4 regions of the Streptomyces sp. NBC_01381 genome follow, and region 1 is predicted to be linked to each of the others. Evidence: riboswitches for the same ligand, from Rfam matches in the RefSeq annotation. Region 1 holds a riboswitch; each other region holds the start of a gene.
What was found. Region 1 has a riboswitch for cobalamin ahead of OG453_RS13575 (ABC transporter substrate-binding protein). Riboswitches for the same ligand answer to the same signal wherever they lie in the genome.
Positions count from the first base shown of each region.

Region 1 (4,058 bases):
GCGCGCCCGCCGTACCGAGAACCGCGAGCTTGCCCTTTGCTCCTACTGCCATGTTTCTGCCCCCTGAGAGCGGTCTGCGCCCCGTCCGGAGCGGCGGGTCATCGTACGAGGTCAGACGGCAGATTCCCATGATCGACGTCACCGGTCGTGAGGGGCATGGACCGGCCCCGCGCGGGTAGCAGCATCGAACGCTTCCGCCCCGCGCCCGGGCCCCGTGCATCGCATACTGGAACGTATGGAGACCGGCTCCCGCGAGTTCGTGCGGGCCGTCCCGCGGCTCGACGGCATGGTCGTGTCCGCGGTCGGCTACCGCACCACGGGCGAGCTGCCTGGCCTGCACCGCGGCCTGCCCTCCCCGTATCTCACCCTGATCTTCTCGTTCGACGGCCCGGTCGTCAGCGGCCTCACCCCCGAGCAGGCGGGCGGCGCCGACGCGATCAGCACGGACATCGTCCTCGGCGGTCTGCACCAGTCACCGGCGTACGTCGTCAAGCCCGAGCACGAGGCGGGCATCCAGCTCGCCGTGCATCCGCTCGCCGCCCGCGCCCTGTTCGGCGTACCGGCCGCCGAGCTCGCCGGTGACATCGTCACGTCCGGCACGGAGGTGATGGGGCGCCGCGCCGCCGACGTACGGGAGCTGCTGTGCGAGCGGGACACCTGGGAGGAGCGATTCGCCGCCCTGTCCGCCTACTTGAGGCAGCGGGTTGCCGCCGGCGACGCCCGCGGATCCGTCCGCCCCGAGGTCGCCGAGGCCTGGGCCTGGCTGGCCAGGCACCGGGGCGCGGGCACGATCGGCGGTCTCTCCCGGCACGTCGCGCTCAGCGAGCGCAGGCTCACCGCCCTCTTCCGCGCCGAGACGGGGATCGGCCCCAAGCAGGCCGCCCGCCTGATGCGCTTCCAGCGCGCGCGGAACACCGTCGTGCGCTCCGTCGCCGCGGGCGCCGCGCCCGATCTGGCGCGGGTCGCCGCGGACTGCGGCTATTTCGACCACTCCCACCTGGTGCGGGACTTCCGGCAGTACACCGGCACGAGCCCCAGCGGCTGGCTGGCCGAAGAGTGCCGGAATATCCAAGCCGGGAGCCATGGCGGAGGCGAAGAGTAGGAGCCATGAACACCACCGAGAAGCAGCAGACCCAGACCGCAGCCACCCCCGCGGGACGCGCCCCCGACGTCTGGCCGACCCTCCAGGCCCACGACGCACCCGCCCTGATCGACTTCCTCGTCGGCACGGTCGGCTTCCTGCGCACCGCCGTCTACGAGGACGGCGACCGCGTGGCCCACGCCGAGCTCGACTGGCCCGAGGGCGGGGCGATCATGCTCGGCTCGTACGACGAGAAGGCCGAGGCCTGGTGCCTCAAGCCGGGCACCTTCGGCGCGTACGTCGTCACGGACCATGTCGACGATCTCTATGGGCGCCTCACCGATGCCGGAGTGGAGATCATCCGCGAGATCGAGGACCAGCCGTACGGCAGCCGGGAGTTCGCCATCGCCGACCCCGAGGGCAACAAGTGGTCCTTCGGCACCTACCGCGGCTCGCCCCGGCCCGCGTGATAATTTGCGCACGCCAGTCAAACCCACACCAGGGCCAGGGAATCCGGTGCGAATCCGGAACTGACGCGCAGCGGTGAGGGGGAACGGGCGGGGCCACGGCCACTGGGCGTCCACGGACGCCTGGGAAGGCGCCCCGCCCGGCCGATCCCCGAGTCCGAAGACCTGCTGGCACCTCTGTCCGCGCACCGGGCGGCGGAGGTGATCAAGCAGGCCAGGCTCCGCGTATGAGCCATGAGACTCAAGGGATCGTGTGTCCTCCACAGCCCGTCGTGTACGTATACCCGTCCTCCTCGGCATGGCCCTGGCCGTCACGCTGACCTCCTGCGGTGGCTCGTCGACGCCCTCCACCACGGACAAGAAGGCTGCCGGCTACCCGCTGACCCTCACCTCCTGCGGCAAGAAGTCGCAGATCGAGGCGCCGCCGCGGCGGGCGGTCTCCCTCGACCAGGGCTCCACGGAGATCCTGCTCTCCCTCGGCCTCGCCGACCGCATGGCAGGCACCGGCACCTGGACCGACCCGGTCCTGAAGGGCCTGGAGAAGGACAACGCCAAGGTCCCCCGGCTCTCCGACCGCTACCCGTCCTTCGAGAAGGTCCTCGCCCAGGAGCCGGACTTCGTGACCGCCTCCTTCCTGGCGACGGTGAGCAAGGGCGGCGTCGCCGACCGCGCCAAGTTCACCGAGCTCGGCGTCCCCTCGTACGTCTCGCCCACCGACTGCGCGGGCAAGGACAACACCGGCGACGGCGACGGCAGCCGCGTCAAGGCGCTCACCATGGACACGGTGTACGGCGAAGTGCGCGACCTGGCGCGGGCGTTCGGGGTCCAGAAGCGCGGCGAGCGCCTGGTCGCCGGCTTGAAGTCCCGCCTGGCGAAGGCCAAGCAGGGCATCGACGCCTCCGACACGACGCTCCTCTACTGGTTCTCCGACTCCAAGGCCCCCTACATAGCGGGCTGCTGCGGCGCCCCCGGCATCATCACGCGCGAGCTCGGCGCCAAGAACGTCTTCGACGACACCCGCGAGGAGTGGCCCCAGATCAACTGGGAGACGGTGGCGGACCGTGACCCCGACGTCCTGGTCATCGGCGACCTCACCCGCAAGTCGCAGACGGCCGAGAGCGCGAAGAAGAAGATCGAGTTCCTGGAGTCCAACCCGGTCACCAAGAATCTGACCGCCGTGAAGAAGAAGCGGTACGTCCTGCTCAGCGGCCAGGCGATGAACCCCACGATCCGGACGGTGGACGGAGTGGAGCAAGTGGCGGACGCACTACGCGAGTTCGGGCTCGCCAAGTGACGCTCGCGCGGGGCGCCCTGCTGTGGGCGGCGGGCGTCGCCGCGCTCGCGCTCTCCGTGGCGGTGGCCGTCACCATCGGCCCCGCCGCCATCTCCGTACCGGATGTGTTCTCGGCGGTCGTGGCGCACCTCGGCGGGGGAGAGACGGGGCTCACGCCGCTGCGGGACGGCATCGTCTGGAACCTGCGGATGCCGCGCACCCTGCTCGCCGCGGTGTGCGGCGCGGGCCTCGCGGTCTGCGGGACGGTCCTCCAGTCCCTGCTGCGCAACCCGCTCGCGGACCCCTTCGTCCTCGGCGTCTCCTCCGGGGCGTCCACGGGAGCCGTCGTGGTCGTCGTCCTCGGGGTCGGTGGGGGAGTCGTGTCGGTCTCGGCGGGCGCCTTCGCCGGCGCCCTGTGCTCCTTCGCCCTGGTCCTGCTGCTCAGCCATGCGCTGGGCGGGAGCGCCGACCGCGTCGTGCTCTCCGGCGTCGCGGCCATGCAGCTGTTCTCGGCGCTCACCTCGTTCGTGATCCTGACGGCGGCCGACGCGGAGACGACGCGCGGGGTGCTGTTCTGGCTGCTCGGCTCGCTCAGCGGGGTGGGCTGGACGGACGTATGGATCTGCGCCGCGGTCCTCCTGGCGGCGCTCACCGTCTGCCTGGCGCAGGCCCGCACCCTGGACGCCTTCGCGTTCGGCCAGGACGCGGCGGCGACGCTGGGCGTCCACGTGGCCCGCACCCGTCTGATCCTGCTCTCCGTCACCGCCCTGCTGACGGCGGTCCTGGTCAGCAGCGCGGGCGCCATCGGCTTCGTCGGCCTTGTCCTGCCGCACGCGGCCCGCGCGGTGGTCGGCTCCGGGCACGCGCGGCTGCTCCCGGTCACGGCGCTGGCGGGCGCGGTGTTCCTGGTGTGGGTGGACACACTGGCCCGCACGGTCCTTGACCCCCAGGAAGTGCCGGTGGGAGTCGTGACGTCCCTGATCGGCGTCCCTGCGTTCGTCCTGGTCCTCTACCGCACGCGGAAGGCCGCCCTATGACCGCCGGACTGCGAGCGGACCGGGTCAGCCGCCGGGCGGGCGGCCGCCTCATCGTCGACGGGGTGAGCATCGCCCCGCCGCCGGGCGCGACGGTCGGCCTCCTCGGCCCCAACGGCTCGGGCAAGTCCACCCTCCTGCGCCTGCTCGCCGGTGTCCTCTCCCCGGCCTCGGGGGTGGTCACCCTGGACGGCCGCCCGCTG
Region 1 covers NZ_JAPEPI010000001.1:2,879,950-2,884,007, forward strand. Annotated here, with positions in the region: gene OG453_RS13560 (HAD family hydrolase) at 1-52, opposite strand, end outside; gene OG453_RS13565 (helix-turn-helix domain-containing protein) at 236-1,102, shown strand; gene OG453_RS13570 (VOC family protein) at 1,108-1,551, shown strand; cobalamin riboswitch at 1,549-1,736, shown strand; gene OG453_RS13575 (ABC transporter substrate-binding protein) at 1,847-2,842, shown strand; gene OG453_RS13580 (iron ABC transporter permease) at 2,839-3,858, shown strand; gene OG453_RS13585 (ABC transporter ATP-binding protein) at 3,855-4,058, shown strand, end outside.

Region 2 (4,058 bases), 840 kb from region 1:
CTTCTTCATCATGCGGGCCCTGGGCGAGCTGCTCATGTACCGCGCCGTCTCGGGTTCCTTCTCGGAGTACGCGCGCGAGTTCATCGGCCCGTTCTTCGGATACGTGACCGGCTGGACGTACTGGCTCTTCTGGGTCGTCACCGGCATCACGGAAGTCACGGCCGCGGCCCAGTACATGCAGTACTGGACCCACAACTCCATCCCACAATGGGCGTACGCGCTGATCTTCACGGTCATCCTGTACGGCGCCAACCTGATCTCCGTGAAGCTCTTCGGTGAGCTCGAGTTCTGGTTCTCGATGGTCAAGGTCACCGCGATCATCGGCATGATCCTCATCTGCGCCGGCATCCTCACCATCGGCTTCTCCGACGCCGGTGACACCGCGTCCGTGAGCCACCTGTGGGACCAGGGCGGGTTCTTCCCCAACGGCATCGGCTCCACGCTGATGACGCTGCAGATCGTGATGTTCGCCTTCCTCGCCGTCGAGCTCGTCGGCGTCACCGCGGGCGAGTCCAAGGACCCCAAGACCGTCCTGCCCAAGGCCATCAACACCGTGCCGTGGCGCATCGCCGTCTTCTACGTCGGCGCGCTCATCATGATCCTCTCGGTCGTGCCGTGGACGTCCTTCAAGCCGGGCGTCTCCCCGTTCGTGAAGGCCTTCGAGGAGATGGGTCTGGGCATCGGTGCCGCCATCGTCAACTTCGTCGTCCTGACGGCCGCGCTCTCCTCCTGCAACTCCGGCATGTACTCCACGGGCCGCATGCTCCGCGACCTGGCGCTCAACGGCCAGGGCCCGCAGTTCTTCACCAAGCTGACGAAGAACGGCCTGCCGCTGGTCGGCACCACCGTCTCCGCCGCGTTCATGCTGGTCGGCGTCTGGATCAACTACCAGTGGCCGGGCGAGGCGTTCAACTACGTCGTCTCCTTCGCCACCATCTCCGGCATGTGGGCCTGGATCATGATCCTGGTCTGCCAGATCAAGTACCGCCGCAAGGCCGACCGCGGCGAGCTGCCGCAGTCCACCTTCCGGGCTCCGGGCGCGCCGTACACGAGCTGGTTCGCACTGCTCTTCATCGGCATGGTCATCGTGATGATGGGCGTCGACAAGGACGCGCGCATCTCGCTCTACGCAGCCCCGGTGTGGGCGCTCATCCTGGGCGTCGGCTACCTGGTCATGCAGAAGCGCAACGGTCAGCCGACGGGCGGCGGCGACGCCGAGCCGCAGGACGCGATCAAGTCCTGACTCCCGCCTGATCCCTGCTGATCCCAGCATGTGGGCCCGTTCGTACCACACTTCGGTACGGACGGGCCCCTCTGCTTATCCTGGCTCCCATGCTGACCCTGACCCAGGCCCTCCACGACCAGATCGTCGCGCACGCGCGCCAGGACCACCCCGACGAGGCGTGCGGCGTGGTCGCGGGTCCCGCGGGCACCGGCCGCCCCGAGCGCTTCATCCCGATGCTGAACGCGGCCCGCTCGCCCACGTTCTACGAGTTCGACTCGGGCGACCTGCTCAAGCTGTACCGCGAGATGGACGACCGCGACGAGGAGCCGGTGATCGTCTACCACTCGCACACGGCGACCGAGGCGTACCCCTCGCGCACCGACATCACGTACGCGAACGAGCCCGGCGCGCACTACGTCCTGGTCTCCACGGCGGACACCGACGGCGCGGGCGACTTCCAGTTCCGCTCCTACCGGATCGTCGATGGCGAGGTCACCGAGGAAGAGGTCAAGGTCGTCCAGGCATACTGAGCCTCACCTTTGAGGCGGCAGGACCCAGGAAGCCGGTGCGAATCCGGCACGGTCCCGCCACTGTGACCCCACCCTTCGCGGGTGGGGCAGTCAGGAACTGACCTGCCGCCCTCTCCCACGGATACAGGGGACGCGGAATCCCCTGGAGGAGGCACAGCTCAGCCATGTCCCGACCGCTGCGCGCACTCATAGCCGCCGCCCTGTTCGCCCCGCTCGCCGCGTGCACGAGCTCCGCGGAGCCCGATGCCGCGCCGGGGGCGAAGGCCGCCGGGTTCCCGTACACCGTCACCAACTGCGGCGTGAAGACGACGTACGATGCGCCCCCGAAGCGCGCCGTGACGATGAACCAGCACACGACGGAAGTGATGCTGGAGCTTGGCCTTGCGGACCGCATGGCGGGCACCGCCTTCCTGGACGACAAGGTGCTTCCGTCGTACGAGAAGGCCTACGCGTCCGTCCCGGTCCTGGCCAAGGAGTACCCCTCCTACGAGAAGCTGCTCGCCGCCAACCCCGACTTCGTGTACGGCGGTTACCCGAGCGCCTTCCTCGCGGGCGAGGGCCGCAGCCGCGCGGCGCTCGCGAAGTCCGGCATCAGGACCCGCCTCGACGTGGAGGGCTGCGCGAAGCGCCCGGTGACCATGAAGGACGTCTTCCGGGAGGTCCGCGAGGTCGGCTCCACCTTCGGGGTACGGGCACGGGCGGACCGCTGGGTGAGCGGCGCCGAACGCGAACTGGCCGACACCGAAAAGAAGTTGAAGGGCGGCAAACCCCTCCCGGTCTTCGTGTACGACAGCGGCGACAAGACGGCCTTCACCGCGGGCGGCCGGGGCATCGGCAACGACATCATCGAGCGGGCGGGCGGCCGCAACGTCTTCGCCGACCTGGACAAGTCCTTCGGCGACGCGTCCTGGGAGTCGGTGGTGGACAGCAGCCCCGAGGTGATCCTGATCCTCGACTACGGCGGCACGACCGTCGCCCAGAAGAAGCGCCGCCTCCTGGAGGACCCGGTGCTCGCCGACGTCCCCGCCATCAAGAACAAGCGGTTCGCGGTGCTGCCGCTGTCGGATGTGGTGACGGGGGTGCGGGCTCCGGGTGCGGTGAAGAAGCTGGCGGAGCAGCTGTGAGCCGCACCTCTCAGAAACCGCCCTACGCAGCCGTCATCACCGCCCTCCTCATGGCCCTCGCCGCAGCGGCCACCGCAGGCCTCGCCCTCGGCTCGGTCAAGATCCCCGTGACCGATGTCCTGGAGATCCTCACGGGCAGAGCGGAACCCTCCCCCTTCCGCACGATCGTGCTGGACGCCCGCCTACCCAGGGTCCTGCTCGGCGCGGCCGTGGGCGCGGGCCTCGCCGTCATAGGCACGGTCCTCCAAGCCCTGGTCCGCAACCCCCTCGCGGACCCCTTCCTCCTGGGAGTCTCCTCCGGCGCGTCGGCCGGCGCGGTCGCCGCGATCGTCCTCGGCAGCGCCTTCGGCATCGGCGCGGGCCTGTCCCTCACGGTCACGATCCCGGCCGCGTCCTTCGCGGGCGCGCTCCTCTCCCTGCTGCTCGTCTACACCCTGGCCAGAAGCGCCGGCGGCGGCTTCGCCACGGGCCGGCTGATCCTGGCGGGCGTGGCCGTCTCGTACATCCTCTCCGCCCTGACCAGCCTGATCCTGGTCGTCGCGGACAGCACGGACCATCTGCAGGAGGTCCTGTACTGGACGCTCGGCGGCCTCGGCAGCGCCCGCTGGGACATGCTGGCCCTCCCCGCAGGCGTACTGATCGTCGGCACGGCGCTCCTGCTCGCCCTGGCCCGCCCCCTGGACCTGCTCCTCGTCGGCGAGGAGGGCGCCACCGTCCTCGGCCTGGACACCGCACGCTTCCGCGCCGCCGTCTTCGTCGTCGCCTCGCTCCTGACCGGCGTACTCGTCGCGTACAGCGGAGCCATCGGCTTCGTCGGCCTGATGGTGCCGCACGCCGCCCGGATGCTGGTCGGCGCATCCCACCGCGCGCTGCTGCCGGTCGTGGCGCTCGCGGGCGCGGTGTTCCTGGTGGCCGCCGACCTCGCCGCGCGCACGGTCGCCGCCCCGCAGGACATCCCGGTGGGGGTGCTCACCGCGCTCACCGGCGGCCCGTTCTTCCTGTGGCTGCTGCGCAGGAGCCGTGGCGGGGAGGCGGCCGTATGACCGCCCTGAGCACCGAGAACCTCGCCTATCGGGCGCCCGGCGGCCGCCTCCTCGTCGACGGCGTCACGCTGCACGCCGCCGACGGCGAGACCGTCGGCATCGTGGGCCCCAACGGCAGCGGCAAGACGACCCTCCT
Region 2 covers NZ_JAPEPI010000001.1:2,042,501-2,046,558, forward strand. Annotated here, with positions in the region: gene OG453_RS09765 (amino acid permease) at 1-1,243, shown strand, start outside; gene OG453_RS09770 (M67 family metallopeptidase) at 1,333-1,755, shown strand; cobalamin riboswitch at 1,728-1,876, shown strand; gene OG453_RS09775 (ABC transporter substrate-binding protein) at 1,920-2,879, shown strand; gene OG453_RS09780 (iron ABC transporter permease) at 2,930-3,922, shown strand; gene OG453_RS09785 (ABC transporter ATP-binding protein) at 3,919-4,058, shown strand, end outside.
Region 2: linked by a shared signal. The riboswitch ahead of OG453_RS09775 (ABC transporter substrate-binding protein) and the one ahead of OG453_RS13575 (ABC transporter substrate-binding protein) in region 1 are both predicted to bind cobalamin.

Region 3 (4,058 bases), 570 kb from region 1:
TCCTCGGCCCGGTCCACGAACCGCACGACGACACCGGGTTCGGCGGCGAGCGCGTCCACGTCCGTGAAGTTCGACATCAGCGGTACGGCACAGACGGCGACCCGCAGCACGTCCTCGCCGACCGGGGGAGCGACGACGGACTCCCGCACGGCACCCCGCAGGGACACCCGAAGGCCGTCCTCCTCGTCGATGCCGAGCCCGTGCTGGAACGGCAGCACACCGAACGTGCGCCGCCCGGTGAGTCCTTGCAGCATGTCGAGCCCGGGTGCGAGCAGCGACACATCGCCCCGGAACTTGTTGACGAGATACCCGGCGACCAGTTCCTGATCCTCGGCACTGAGCAGCGCGGTCGTGCCGAAGAAGGAGGCGAAGACGCCACCGCGGTCGATGTCGCCGACGACGACGACGGGGAACCGGGCGGCCCGCGCGATCCCCATGTTCACAATGTCCGTACGCCGCAGATTGATCTCGGCGGGACTGCCCGCGCCTTCGCAGATCACGGCGTCATAGCTGCCCCGAAGTTCCTCAAGACATCCCACCACGGTCGAGAGCAACGCCTCCTGGCGCCCGCCGTGATAGCCACGCGCACTCATCTCGCCCACGGGCTTCCCCATGAGCACCACCTGACTGCTGCGGTCGCTGCCCGGCTTGAGCAGCACGGGATTCATCAGCGCGCTCGGCTCGACCCGGGCGGCCTGCGCCTGCATGGCCTGCGCCCGCCCGATCTCGGCGCCTTCGCGCGTGACGAAGGAGTTGAGCGACATGTTCTGCGCCTTGAACGGCGCGACGGAAACTCCTTTGCGAGCCAGCCACCGACAGATCCCGGCGGTGACGACGCTCTTCCCGGCGTCAGAGGTGGTTCCGGCAACAAGCAGCCCGCCACTCATGAGGTTCTCCTTGACTTGCTCTGCCGTCCTTGCTGTGGGCAGGCGTTCCGCAGGGCGGAACGGGTGGGCACAGTCCCAACTGCCGGGCTCCGCTTCGGACGGGCGGCCATGGCAACCCCCAGCGCCAGCAGCCCAACCCGCCGAGACAGCCGAACAGCCCGCTCGATGTCAGCCACGGCAACGGCACGCCCACCCCCATTGAGAACAGGCCGATGCTCAACCCGCCCCCCGTACGAGAGAGTCCCCCCGAGCCGCACCCCCAACGCCCCGGCAAAGGCCGCCTCAACGGGCCCAGCGTTGGGACTCGGATGCTTGGCGGCATCGTCACGCCAGGCCCGCAGCGCCCCGGAGGGCGAATCCCCCGCAGCAGCCGCCAGCAGGGCGGTCAGCCGAGCCCCCGGCCACCCCAGAACATCATCGAGCCGAGCAGACGCCCACCCGTACCGGAGGTACCTCGCGGACTTGTGCCCCACCATCGCGTCCAACGTGTTCACGGCCCGAAACCCGACAAGCCCCGGAACGCCCGCCAACGCCCCCCACACCAGCGCCCCCACGACGGCGTCGGACGTGTTCTCGGCGACGGACTCGACGACGGCCCGCGCGATGCCGTCGGCATCCAGCGCCTGCGGATCCCGCCCGCACAGATGCGGCAGCCACTCCCGCGCCACCTCGATGTCCCCCGCGGCGAGCGCCCCGCCGATGGCCCGCGCCTCACGCCCGAGCGAGGTCCCGCCGACCACGGCCCAGGTCGCGGCGGCGGTCAGCGCGACCGATCCGGCGCGCGAGTGGCGACGTACAAGAGAAGAGGCAAGGGCGGCGGCACCCGCAGCACCGCCGGCGCACACCACGGCATGCAGCGCGCCCCACCCGCGGTGATCCCGCCACAGGACACGCTCGACGGCACCCGCCGCACGCCCGAACGCGGCGACCGGATGCCCGCGGCGAGGATCACCGAGAAGCAGGTCACCGAGGAGCCCGGCGGCGGCGCCGTACGCGAAGTCGCGATCGGCACACACGGGTTCAGCCGACCGTTACGTGAAGGGGAGCGACGGGCCCGGCCTGGACAGGCGGGGGCACAGGAACCGGCAACGGGCGGCCGCGCATGGCGATATGTCCTCACTCAGGGTGTCCGCGCCCTGGTTCGACGTGATCGGCGGGCGAGAGTTCCTGGCTCACGGGGAGTCGTCTCCCCGGTGACAGTGGCGGGACCGCGCCGGATTCGCACCGGCTTCCTCTTCTGCCGCCGTAATGGCTCCGGCAGTCCACCACGCCCGCGAACGCCCGTCAACTCGCCTTTGACCTGCGACGGGAGAGTGTGCCAAGGCCCACATACGAAGGTGGGGTGCGGGACGCCGAAGCGTCTCGCACCCCACCTCGAACTCCGTCGTCAGGCGACGAACTCCGGCCGTCAGGCGACGATCAGATAGATCCCGTACGCCACCGCGGCCGCGCACAGCGCGAAGCACGCGTACGCGCCGGCGCGCGCCGCCGCAGCGTTGCCGCCCGCGGCGGAAGCGGCGCCGGAGGCGGCCGCCTCGTGCTTGGAGAGGCCGACGATGCCGAGGGTGAACAGGCCCACCAGGGCCACCGTCACCGCGAGGCTGACTCCGAAGACGGAGCCGAGAGCTGCCCAGTCGATGTCCATGCTGATCTGTCCTTACACCGTGGCAGGCCGGGCGGGGTCCGCCACGGAGCCGGTCGGGGCCGGGATGGTGGCCTTGACGTGGTCGTCGTCGGCGGCCGTCGCGGCGGCGCCGGTGGGCGGCGGCGTGACGGCGGCGATCGCGGTGGTCACGACGCCCGCGGGCTCCGCGTCGGAGCCGCCGATCTCGTCGTCCGCGACGTTCGTGTGGTCGACGGCGTTGCGCCGCGAGAGCACCCAGATGACGGCCGAGCCGCCGACCAGGAGCGCCGCGGTCGCCGCGATGCCCCAGGGGCCCTGCTTGGTGAGGAACTCGGCGCCCGCGCCGACCAGGCCGGCGGCCGGGAGCGTCAGACCCCAGGCGACGAACATCCGGGTCGCCGTGGACCAGCGGACCACACCGCCCTTGCGGCCCAGGCCCGCGCCCATCACGGCGCCGGAGCAGGACTGCGTGGTGGAGAGCGAGAAGCCGATGTGCGACGAGGCGAGGATGACCGTCGCGGCGCTGGTCTGGGCGGCGAAGCCCTGCTGCGGCTGGAGGTCGGTGAGGCCCTTGCCCATGGTGCGGATGATGCGCCAGCCGCCCAGGTAGGTGCCGAGCGCGATGGCCACACCGGCCGAGACGATGACCCACATCGGGGGGTTCGCGCCGGGGTTGAGGACGCCGCCGGTGACCAGGGCGAGCGTGATGATGCCCATGGTCTTCTGCGCGTCGTTCGTGCCGTGCGCCAGCGAGACGAGGCCGGCGGAGGCGATCTGGCCGGCGCGGTAGCCCTTGGCGGTCGACTTGGTGTCGGTGTTGCGGCCGATCCGGTACGTCAGGCGCGTGGCCGCCATCGCGGCGAGACCCGCCACGAGCGGCGCGGCGAGGGCCGGGATCAGGATCTTGGTGACGACGGTGCCGCCGTTGATCGACGACCAGCCCATCGACATGACGGCGGCGCCGATGAGGCCGCCGAAGAGTGCGTGGGAGGAACTGGAGGGCAGGCCCACCAGCCAGGTCAGCAGATTCCAGAGGATCGCGCCCACCAGGGCCGCGAATATGACCTCTGTCTTCAGTCCGTCCTCGTTGACGATGCCGCCAGAGATCGTCTTGGCGACTTCGACGGAGAGGAATGCTCCGACGAGGTTCAGCACGGCGGACATGGCCACCGCCGTCTTGGGCTTGAGGGCGCCGGTCGAGATGGTGGTCGCCATCGCGTTGGCTGTGTCGTGGAAACCGTTCGTGAAGTCGAACACGAGAGCGGTAACGATCACGATCCCGAGGAGAAGCGTGATGTGTTCCATTTACCCAGGCTTCTGTTGGACGTCAGTGGCAAGTGGAACGTAGGCAACCTGGGTGAACGGAAAGTGAACTGGGCCGGGCGGTGCGGTGACTCGATGCGGGGCACCGCCACTCCGCTTCCGTCGGAACCGTGACGGAGATCGTCCGGAGCGGCGGTACGGGGCCCGGAATCCGGGCTTCCAAGGGCTTTTGGCTACCCTCGGGCGAACCTCTTCAGCTGGTTCATCGAGCCGTTGAAGAGATT
Region 3 covers NZ_JAPEPI010000001.1:3,454,246-3,458,303, forward strand. Annotated here, with positions in the region: gene OG453_RS16085 (cobyric acid synthase) at 1-887, opposite strand, end outside; gene OG453_RS16090 (cobalamin biosynthesis protein) at 884-1,903, opposite strand; cobalamin riboswitch at 2,026-2,177, opposite strand; gene OG453_RS16095 (hypothetical protein) at 2,296-2,532, opposite strand; gene OG453_RS16100 (inorganic phosphate transporter) at 2,545-3,816, opposite strand; gene OG453_RS16105 (lysozyme) at 4,008-4,058, opposite strand, start outside.
Region 3: linked by a shared signal. The riboswitch ahead of OG453_RS16090 (cobalamin biosynthesis protein) and the one ahead of OG453_RS13575 (ABC transporter substrate-binding protein) in region 1 are both predicted to bind cobalamin.

Region 4 (4,058 bases), on a different contig from region 1:
ATGATCTCGTTGGTCCCTTCCAGGATTTGATGGACTCGCAGGTCACGGACGATCTTCTCGATGCCGTATTCGCTCAAGTAGCCGTAGCCGCCGTGAAGTTGGAGTGCGCGGTCGGCGACGGAGTAGCCGGTGTCGGTGGCGAACCGCTTGGCCATCGCGCACAGGTAGGGCGCGCCGGGATCCTTCCGGTCCAGAGCCTGGGCGGCTTCTCCGACCAGGGCCCGGGCGGCGGCGAGCTCGGTGGCCATGTCCGCGAGGCGGAACCGAAGCGCCTGTGAGTCGAGGAGGCGCTGCCCGAACGCTTCCCGGTCGGCGAGATGGGCCAGGGCGCGGTCGAGGGCGCTGCGGGCGCCGCCGAGCGAGCAGGCGGCGATCCCGAGGCGGCCGCCGTTGAGGCCGCTCATCGCGATGCGGAAGCCCTGCCCCTCCTGGCCGAGCAGCCGGTCGGCGGGCAGGCGTACCCCGTCCAGGACGACCTGGCGGGTGGGCTGGGCGTTCCAGCCCATCTTGCGTTCGTTGGCGCCGAAGGACAGGCCGGGGTCGTCCTTGTCGACGACGAAGGCGGACACCCCGTCCGGTCCGTCGACGCCGGTGCGGGCCATCACGACGTACAACTGGGCTGCGCCCGCACCGGAGATGAACTGTTTGACGCCGCTGAGCACCCAGTCGTCGCCGTCGCGGACGGCCCGGCTGGTCAGGGCGGCCGCGTCCGACCCGGCGCCCGGTTCGGTCAGGCAGTAGCTGGCCAGGTCCTCCATGGCGCACAAGCGCGGCAGCCACCGTTCGCGCTGGGCGTCGTCGCCATACGCGTCGATCATCCAGGCGACCATGTTGTGGATGGAGAGGTACCCCGCGATGGACGGGCAGCCCGACGCCAGGGTCTCGAAGACGAGGACGCCGTCGGAGCGGGTGAGTCCCGAGCCGCCCGACTCCTCCCGCACGTACACGCCGCCGAGCCCGAGCCCGGCCGCCTTGCGCAGCACGTCGACGGGGAAGTGCTTGTCGCGGTCCCAGTCCAGGGCGTGCGGGGCGAGGTGGTCCTGGGTGAAGTCCAGGCTGGCCTCGACGAGGGCCTGCTGGTCCTCGGTGAGCGAGGTGTTGGTCATGGCCCGCTCCTCAGCTCATCGTGGGGATGGTGAAGCTGGCGCCCTCGCGCAGGCCCGCCGGCCAGCGTGAAGTGACCGTCTTCGTACGGGTGTAGAAGCGGATCGCGTCCGGGCCGTGCTGGTTCAGATCCCCGAATCCGGAGCGCTTCCAGCCACCGAACGTGTGGTAGGCGACCGGCACCGGGATGGGCACGTTGACGCCGACCATCCCGGTGTTCACGCGCCGGGTGAAGTCGCGGGCGGTGTCGCCGTCCCGGGTGAAGATCGCCACGCCGTTGCCGAAGGTGTGCTCGCTGGGCAGGCGCAGGGCTTCCTCGTAGTCCGCTGCTCGTACGACGGTCAGGACGGGGCCGAAGATCTCCTCCTGGTAGATGCGCATGGCCGGGGTGACCCGGTCGAAGAGCGAGGCTCCGGCGAAGAACCCGCCCTCGTGGCCGGGCAGGGTGAAGTCCCGGCCGTCCACGACGAGTTCGGCGCCCTCCTGAACCCCGAGGTCGACGTAGGACCGCACCCGCTCCAGCGCGTCCGGGCCGACCAGCGGGCCGAAGTCGGCCTCAGGGTCGTCGCTGCGGCCGATCCTCAGCTGCGCGATGCGCTCGCGCAGCCGTGCCACCAGGGCATCGGCGGTGCTCTCGCCAACTGGAACAGCCACCGAGATCGCCATGCAGCGCTCGCCCGCGGAGCCGTAGCCCGCGCCGATGAGGGCGTCCACGGCCTGGTCGAGGTCGGCGTCCGGCATCACGATCATGTGGTTCTTGGCGCCGCCGAAGCACTGGGCCCGCTTGCCGTGCGCGGCCGCGGTGGCGTAGATGTGCGCGGCGATCGGAGTGGAGCCGACGAATCCCAGCGCCTCGACGCGCGGGTCCTCGAGCAGGGTGTCGACGGCGTCCTTGCCGCCGTTGACGACGTTCAGTACGCCCGGCGGCAGACCCGCTTCGAGGAAGAGCTCGGCGAGGCGCAGTGGCACCGACGGGTCGCGCTCGGAGGGCTTGAGGATGAAGGCGTTCCCGCAGGCGAGGGCCGGGGCGGCCTTCCACAGCGGGATCATCGCCGGGAAGTTGAAGGGGGTGATGCCCGCGACGACGCCGAGGGGAGCCCGGAGCGAGTGGACGTCGATGCCCGTGCCCGCGTTGTCCGTGAACTCGCCCTTGAGCAGGTGCGGGATGCCGGCGGCGAACTCCACCACTTCCAGGCCGCGCTGGATGTCTCCGTGCGCGTCGGCGACGGTCTTGCCGTGCTCGCTGGACAGAAGCCGGGCCAGGGATTCCCGCTCCTGGTCGGCGAGTTGGAGGAAGCGAAGCAGCACCCGGGCGCGGCGCTGCGGATTCCAGGCGCCCCATTCGAGCTGGGCCCGGGCGGCGTCGTCGATCACTGCCTCGGTCTCGGCCCGGCTCGCGAGCGGAACGTGGGCCTGGACGCGGCCGGTGTTGGGGTCGTAGACGTCGCCGTAGAACCCCGAAGTTCCCGAGGTGTGCTTGCCTCCGACGAAGTGGGTCAATTCGCGTACGGTGGTGCGGTCTTGCTCGCGGACCATGGATGCCTGCTCTCGATGGGAGGGATCGATCCGGGATGGCACACAGCTCCGCCGCGTGGACGCGGTGACGTCAGCGCGGGGCTGCGCGAGATCGCGTGGGTTGGACAGCCGTCAGCGCACGAGGCGTGCGAGCGGGGACTGCGCGGCGGGAGCCGGGAGTCGCCGGACGGGTCCGTCGAGAGCGTGGAAGCGCGTCGATGCCATGCGTGTCTGCTCCATCCTCGTGGAAACACGGAACATCCCGCGGCCGGTATCCTGACTCCCGGATCACCGCACGCCGCCCGCCTTCCCGACGACTTGCTCGTCAGTGGCGTACTGCTCGACGACGTACTCCCCGGTCACAGTGGCGGGACCGTGCCGGAATCACACCGGCTTCCCTGCACCGCGGGCCTTGGCCTCGAATATATAGTTGGACGTCCTAGTAAATCTAGTGCGCAAGATGACCGGTGCGCCGACGTGCTCCCGGCACAGCGAATGGCTGAACTTCACGGCACCGCCGCGCGCCCGTTCTCCACGCAGGTGTACGGGCGTTAAAAGTACTGAAATGCGACTTCGACAAGTTACCGATTCATCGACAGCGCCCGGCCTCACGTCGCCAAGCCGCAGAACGGTGCTCGGTCTCAGCGGTGTGGTGCTTGCGACAGCAGCGCTCGGCGTCCCAAAGGCCGTTGCCGCCGGCCGGGACAGCGCCCCGGACGTTACGGGCGATCGCTTCGACCTGGCCGACACCGGCGCCCGCCTGATCCACGAGAAGACGCTGCATCACGAGACGGTGATGCAGTCCTTCGCCTTCGACGAGCTCCACGGGCACATCTACGCGCTCCAGGTGATCCCCAGCGGGGTCCAGCTCGCGGGCGAATCGCGCACCTACAGCCATACTGAGCGGCACGATGCCGGTGACCTTTGTCTGAACCGGCTGTCGATGCGCGGCGAGGTGCTGGGCCGGATGTACCTCAAGGGCTTCGGCCACGGCACCGCGATCAGCGTGGACAGCTCCCGCAGCAGCTGGGGCGGAGCCGTCACGCTGTGGGTCGAGTGCGACGCCAACCCGGTCTCCGGGTTCGGGCGCGCGATCGGCCGCTTCCCGTACGCCGAGAACACCGTGCTGCACAGCGCTGACCGCCGTGTGACCGTCTACCGCCCGCACCCCGGCTCGACCGCCAACTGCGCCGCCCTTGACCTGAACAACCGCCGTCTGCTGCTGCGCCACGGGCTCCCCGGGCGCCGTCGCTACGCGCTCTACAACCTGGACGCCTTCACTGCCGGGGTCTTCTGGCCGCTGATCGACTTCGCTCAGCCGGGCATGGACCTCGGCCTGCCCTTTCAGGGCATGACACTGGACGGCGACTACGCGTACCAGTTGATGGGCGCCGGCCGCGACGCCAACAGCTCCTCAGAGCCGGACAACACGGTGCTGC
Region 4 covers NZ_JAPEPI010000003.1:613,550-617,607, reverse strand. Annotated here, with positions in the region: gene OG453_RS41135 (acyl-CoA dehydrogenase family protein) at 1-1,106, opposite strand, end outside; gene OG453_RS41130 (CoA-acylating methylmalonate-semialdehyde dehydrogenase) at 1,117-2,640, opposite strand; cobalamin riboswitch at 2,868-3,055, opposite strand; gene OG453_RS41125 (teichoic acid biosynthesis protein C) at 3,272-4,058, shown strand, end outside.
Region 4: linked by a shared signal. The riboswitch ahead of OG453_RS41130 (CoA-acylating methylmalonate-semialdehyde dehydrogenase) and the one ahead of OG453_RS13575 (ABC transporter substrate-binding protein) in region 1 are both predicted to bind cobalamin.